Linked DNA regions of Cryptosporangium arvum DSM 44712. Each later gene encodes a partner of the first gene's protein in a complex. Links are inferred from orthologs where the notes say so. Each region holds a gene or a part of one and is shown on either strand. Other genes may lie near its edges.

Evidence for each region.
Region 2: the proteins of CRYAR_RS03415 (region 1) and CRYAR_RS06270 are in contact, whole or in part, in a solved structure (PDB 8BNU), measured with the Escherichia coli proteins. The link is inferred for Cryptosporangium arvum DSM 44712 from one-to-one orthologs.

Annotation. Positions count from the first base shown.
Region 1 is NZ_KK073874.1:758,523-761,834, forward strand. Bases 58-3,056 are described here. They hold CRYAR_RS03415 (3-hydroxyacyl-CoA dehydrogenase NAD-binding domain-containing protein), read left to right. Parts: upstream 58-478; coding sequence 479-2,635; downstream 2,636-3,056. Other genes in these bases: CRYAR_RS03410 (acetyl-CoA C-acetyltransferase), read left to right, coding at 58-482; CRYAR_RS03420 (acetoacetate decarboxylase family protein), read right to left, coding at 2,690-3,056. In the rest of the region: more of CRYAR_RS03410, read left to right, coding at 1-57; more of CRYAR_RS03420, read right to left, coding at 3,057-3,312. UniProt on the Escherichia coli protein: Catalyzes the formation of a hydroxyacyl-CoA by addition of water on enoyl-CoA. Also exhibits 3-hydroxyacyl-CoA epimerase and 3-hydroxyacyl-CoA dehydrogenase activities.
Region 2 is NZ_KK073874.1:1,361,707-1,364,954, reverse strand. The notes cover bases 304-3,238. They hold CRYAR_RS06270 (acetyl-CoA C-acetyltransferase), read right to left. Parts: upstream 2,434-3,238; coding sequence 1,174-2,433; downstream 304-1,173. Other genes in these bases: CRYAR_RS06265 (3-oxoacyl-ACP reductase), read left to right, coding at 2,519-3,238; CRYAR_RS06275 (alpha-amylase family protein), read right to left, coding at 304-1,062. Also shown: more of CRYAR_RS06275, read right to left, coding at 1-303; more of CRYAR_RS06265, read left to right, coding at 3,239-3,248.

The DNA.
Region 1 (3,312 bases):
GGGTCGAGCGGATCGAGCACGTCCACACGGCCGGCAACTCGTCCGGCATCGTCGACGGCGCCGCGCTCGTCGTCGTCGGCAGCGAAGAGGCCGGCCGCCGCAACGGGCTCACCCCCCGCGCCCGGATCGTCGCGACCGCGGTCTCCGGCGCCGACCCGACGATCATGCTCACCGGCCCGGCCCCGGCGAGCCGCAAGGCGCTGGCCAAGGCCGGCCTCACCGTCGACGACATCGATCTGGTCGAGATGAACGAGGCGTTCGCGGCCGTGGTGCTCCGGTTTATGGCCGACACCGGGTTCGACGAGGAGATCGTGAACGTCAACGGCGGCGCGATCGCGATGGGGCACCCGCTCGGCGCGACCGGCGCGATGCTCATCGGCACGATGATCGACGAGCTGGAACGCCGCGAGCAGCGGTACGGACTGGTGACGCTCTGCGTCGGTGGCGGAATGGGAATCGCGACGGTGGTGGAGAAGCTGTGAGCATCCGTTGGGACCGTGCCGAAGACGGCATCGTCACGCTGACGCTGGACGCACCGAACGCGTCGGCGAACACGATGGACGCCGCGTTCGAGGCGGCGCTCGGCGAGACCGTGGACCGGCTGGTCCGCGAGAAGGACTCGATCACGGGCGTCATCCTCACCAGCGCGAAGAAGACGTTCTTCGCCGGCGGCAACCTCGACGCGCTGATCCAGGCGAGCCCGGAGAGCCGCGACCAGCTGCTGACCACCGTCGACGACATCAAGCGCCGCCTGCGGACGATCGAGACGCTCGGCGTCCCGGTGGTGGCCGCGATCAACGGCGCGGCGCTCGGTGGCGGCCTGGAGATCGCGCTGGCCGCGCACCACCGCATCGCGCTGGACACGCCCGGCACCAAGCTCGGCTTCCCCGAGGTCACGCTGGGCCTGCTTCCCGGTGCCGGGGGCGTCGTGCGCAGCGTGCGGCTGCTCGGTCTGGTGACCGCGCTGACCCAGCTCCTGCTGCAAGGTCAGCAGCTGCGCGCGTCGGCCGCCAAGGACCTCGGGCTGGTGCACGAGGTGGTCACGGACCCGGCGGACCTGCTGGTGAAGGCCCGTGCATGGATAGCCGCCAACCCGCAGGCCACCCAGCCCTACGACGCCAAGGGCTACAAGGTGCCGGGCGGCTCACCGAACTCGCCCTCGCTGGCCGGGTTCCTGCCCGCGCTGCCCGCGAACCTGCGCAAGCAGCTCAAGGGAGCGCACCTGCCGGCGCCGCACCACATCCTGTGCGCCGCGGTCGAGGGACTGCTCGTCGACATCGACACCGCGTTCGTGATCGAGGGCCGGTACTTCGCCGACCTGGCCGCCGGTCAGACCTCGACGAACATGATCCAGGCGTTCTGGTTCGACCTGAACCGCATCAACGGCGGCGGCAGCCGTCCGGCGGACGTGCCCGCGTCCAAGCCCACGAAGGTGGGTGTTCTCGGTGCGGGCATGATGGGCGCCGGAATCGCCTACGTCACGGCCAAAGCCGGTATCGACGTGGTGCTCCGCGACGTCTCGGCCGAGGCCGCGGAACGGGGCAAGGCGTACTCGCGGAAGATCCTCGACAAGCAGATCGCGCGCGGGCGCAGCACGGAGGCCAAGCGCGACGCGCTGCTCGGGCGGATCCACGCCACGGCCGACGTCGCGGACCTCGCCGGGTGCGACTTCGTGATCGAGGCGGTGTTCGAGGACACCGCTTTGAAGCACACGGTGCTCGCCGAGGCCGCCGCCGCGGCACCGGACGCGCTGATCACGTCGAACACCTCGACGCTGCCGATCACCGAGCTGCAGCAGGGCGCGGGCCTGCCCGACCTGGTCGGCGTGCACTTCTTCTCGCCGGTCGACAAGATGCCGCTGATCGAGCTGATCGTCGGGGCCGACACGTCACCGGAGGCCGTGGCCAAGGCGTACGACTACACGCGCGCGATCGGCAAGACGCCGATCGTCGTCAAGGACAGTCGTGGGTTCTTCACCAGCCGGGTGTTCGGCACGATGGTGATGGAAGGCGCCGCGATGCTCGGTGAGGGCCTGCCCCCGATGAGCGTCGAGCGGGCCGCGCTGCAGTCGGGCTTCCCGGCCGGGCCGTTGACGCTGCTCGACGAGGTGACGCTCACGCTGCCGCTGAAGATCGAGGAGCAGGGCGGTGGCGCCGCGGCCCACCCGGGTCTGAAGGTGCTCAGCACGCTCGTGCGCGAGCACGACCGCACCGGTAAGGCGTCCGGGAAGGGCTTCTTCGACTGGGAGCCGACGAAGACGGTGTGGCCCGGGCTCGCCGAGGCGTTCCCGCCGAACGTCGACGGGCTCGCGCCGGGGGCCGGGAACGACCCGATCCGGTTCCGGGACGCCCAGGACCGGCTGCTGTTCATCATGGCCGTGGAGACGGCCCGGTGCTTCGAAGAGGGCGTGCTGACCTCGGTCGAGGACGCGAACATCGGCTCGATCATGGGAATCGGGTTCCCGCCGGGGCTGGGCGGCGTCGCCCAGTTCGTCGATCAGTACGACGGTGGGGTGGCGGGCTTCGTGGCCCGCGCCGACGAGCTCGCCGACAAGTTCGGCGAGCGGTTCCGCCCGCCCGCGCTGCTCCGCGATCGCGCGGTGGCGGCGGGCTCGCTCCGCGAGGCGCTCGCGTAGCACCACGGACACGGAGGGCCGGCACGCTATTGAGCTGCCGGCCCTCCGTTCGTGTCAGCGGGGTGCGCTGATGTTCATCGTCGAGTCGCTGATGATCAGCGCGGGGTGGCGGCCCGGGAGAAGCCAGGACGACAGCGTCGGCCCGCTCGCGGCCACCGTGACCCGGCCCAGGCGGGCGCGGCCGTACAGGCCCACCCAGGCCGATCGCGGCCCCTCGTCGAAGAGCTGGGTCATCTTCAACCCGCCGGCCACCGGGAACTTCGGTGTCGACGCCTGCGCGGTGGCGGCGACGTCCCAGCCGTCACCCGAGGCTGCGATCGACGACGAGCCCCAGGTGAACGACGCGACCGCTTTCGGCAGCGCCCAGTTCACCCGCCCGCCGTGCACGGACGCCAGCGAGTCGACCGCGATGAACGGCACGTGCAGCGGCGGCACCGGCCACTGACGCAGCAGCACCGGGCTCGCGAAGACCTCCGAGTACGGTCCGACCGGCGACTCGCGGTACCGCACGAACGCCACCAGCGTCACCGGGATGGTGCCCAGCGCACGCAGCTCGACCGGCAGCTGGGCCGCCGCGTCCGGCGACGCCCGGTGCCACCAGAAGGCGGCGTCGATCTTCGTCCTCCACGGGGCCGGCGCCGAGCTCTCCGGCAACACGACGTCGGTGGCCAGCAGCG
Region 2 (3,248 bases), 600 kb from region 1 along the record:
CCGGCGGCGGTCGTTGCCGAGCATCGGCGCCATCCGGCGACGGATTCCCCGGTCGTAGAGCTGCATGTCCTTGTCCGGGCCGAACTCGGCGAAGACGTCGCTGCGCTGCTCGGCGGTGAGTTTGGAGAGGTCGACCTCGTCGTGGTTACGCAGGAACGTGGCCCACTGCGCGGACTCGGGGAGCTTCGGGGTGTCGCGCAGGGCGTCGATCACCGGTTCGGCGTCGCCGCGGGCCAGCGCCAGCATCAGCCGGGCGTTGAGCGCGAAGTCGAACAGCATGTGCAGCCGGTTGGCCGAGCCGCCGGAGTCACCGAAGTACTGCCCGACCTCGTCGGCGCCGACGTTGGCCTCGGCCAGGATCACCGCGTCACCGCGACGCCACTGCAGGTGCGCGCGCAGGTCGGTGAGGAACGCGAAGTCCTTCGGGGCGTCGGGAGTGGACTCGATGACGAACGGCGCGGCGTCCATCCGGAACCCCGCGACGCCGAGCTGCAACCAGAACGCGGCTATCCGCTTGATCTCGGCCCTGACCTCGGGGTTCGCGGTGTTGAGGTCGGGCATGAAGTCGTAGAAGCGGTGGTAGAACCAGGACTTCGCGGTGCGGTCGTAGGTCCAGGTCTCTTTCTGCTCACCCGGGAAGACCATGCCTTCGCGACGGTCGTCGGGCTCGGTGTCCGACCAGATGTACCAGTCGCGGTAGGGCGAGTCCTTGTCTTCCCGGGCGGACTTGAACCACGGGTGCTGGTTCGAGGTGTGGTTCACGACCAGGTCGATGATGACCCGGATGCCGCGGTTGCCGGCCTCGTGGATGAGCTCGGCGAAGTCACCGAGCGTGCCGAGGCGCGGATCGACCGTGTAGAAGTCCGCGACGTCGTACCCGTCGTCCCGGTTGGGGGTCGGGTGGATCGGGTTGAGCCACAGGCACGTGATGCCGAGTCGAGCCAAGTAGTCCAGGCGGGTGATCAGCCCGGGGAAGTCGCCGACTCCGTCTCCGTTCGAGTCTTGAAAGGTCTCAACGTCACAGCAGTAAACGACCGCCTCGCGGTACCAGTGCTCGGGCATGGTTCGTGGATGCCCCGCGCCCGCCCTGCAGCAAACCGGGGTCTCGACATCTTGTCGGCCCCACCGCAGCGGCTGAAGGCCCGCGAACCCGTCGAGACCCCGGGTAATCGCTCAGCGTTCGAGGATCGCGGTGACTCCCAGACCCCCGGCGGCGCAGATGCTGATCAGGGCCCGGCCACTGCCCTTCTCGGCCAGGAGCTTCGCGGCGGTGGCGAGGATACGGCCGCCGGTCGCCGCGAACGGGTGGCCGGCCGCCAGCGACGAACCGTTCACGTTGAGCTTCGCCCGGTCGACGACGCCGAGCGGGGCGTCGAACTGCTTGCTGAAGATCGGGTCCTCCCAGGCCTTCAGCGTCGCCAGCACCTGCGACGCGAAGGCCTCGTGGATCTCGTAGAAGTCGAAGTCCGCCAGCGCGAGCCCGGCGCGGGCCAGTAGACGCGGCACCGCGTGGGCCGGCGCCATCAGCAGGCCCTCGTCGCCGTGGACGAAGTCGACCGCTGCGGTCTCGCTGTGCGTGAGCCAGGCCTGCACGTCCAGGCCGCGTTCGGCGGCCTTCTCCTCGGAGGCCAGCAGGACGGTGGACGCCCCGTCGGTCAACGGCGTCGAGTTCCCGGCGGTCATCGTGTCGCCGAACACCGGCTTCAAGGCCGCGAGCTTCTCCACCGTCGAGTTCGGACGCAGGTTCTGGTCCCGCTCCAGGCCCAGGTACGGGGTGACCAGGTCATCGAAGAAGCCCCGTTCGTAGGCCGCGGCCAGGTTGCGGTGGCTCGCCGCCGCCAACTCGTCCTGGTCACCCCGGGTGACCTCCCAGACGGCGGCGGTGAGTGCGGCGTGCTCGCCCATCGACAGGCCGGTCCGTGGTTCGGCGTTGCGCGGGACCTCCGGCACGAGGAAGCCGGGGCGCAGCCGCGTCAGCAGCGAGAGCCGTCGGGAGACCGATCGGGAACGGTTGAACGCCAGCAGCACCTGGCGGAACTTCTCGTTGAGCACGAGCGGGGCGTCGCTCGCGGTGTCGACGCCACCCGCGACGCCCCAGTCGAGCTGGCCCAGCGCGATCTTGTTCGCGACCAGGATCGCGGTCTCCAGGCCGGTGCCGCAGGCCTGCTGGACGTCGTAGGCGGGGGTGCGCGGGTCGAGCGCGCTGCCCAGCACGGTCTCGCGGGTCAGGTTGAAGTCGCGACTGTGCTTGACCACCGCGCCGGCGACGACCTCACCGAGCGTCTCCCCCGCCAGGTCGTAGCGGGTGATCAGCCCGTCCAGCGCCGCACCGAGCATGTCCTGGTTGGACGCCCGCGCGTACGGCCCGAACTGACGCGCGAACGGGATGCGGTTCCCGCCGACGACGCCGACCCGTCGAGGTGCTCCGACCATCGGAGGCTCCTTCCGATCTGCTTGCCTCAACCTTACTCGCGAGTAGTCTTACCAGTCGGTAAGATCCGTTACTGCGAGGGACTCCATGCGCGACCGCTACCAGCAGCTCGTCACCACCGTTCCCGGCCGCTTCCTGGCCCGCCGCGTCGGGCTGCCCGAGCCGCCCCACCTCCGCCGCCACACCCCCGGCGACCCGCTGATCCCCGGCACCGTGGTCCTCGGCAGCGCCCCGGCCGACGCAGCCCCCGGCGGCACGGCCGCGAAAGACCCCGGCGGCACGGCCGGGCGTCTGGCGAAGGTCGTCGCGCCGATGCTGGCGGCGGCCGGGGTGGCGGTGCGGGAGCTGGGCCCCCGAACGGAGGAACGACCCGGCGAGCGCACGCCGCACGCGTTGATCTTCGACGCCACCGGCATCACGCGCAGCGAGCAGCTCCTCGCACTGCACGCCTTCTTCGCCCCGCAGGTACGCGCCCTCGCCCCGAGCGGCCGGATCATCGTGCTCGGCACACCGCCCGAGCACTGCGTCGACGCCCGCGAGGCCACCGCCCAGCGTGCGCTCGAAGGCTTCACCCGCTCCACCGGCAAGGAGGTCAAGCGCGGCGTCACGTCCCAGCTCGTCTACGTGACGCCGGGCGCGGAGGACGGCGTCGAGTCGACGCTGCGATTCCTGCTCTCCGGGCGGTCGGCCTACGTCTCCGGTCAGGTGATCCGCGTCGGCTCGGCCGAGGTGCCGCCGCCCGACGACTGGGAGCGCCCGCTCGCCGGGAAGGTCGCCGTGGTCACCGGCGCCGCCCGGGGTATCGGCGAGGCGATCG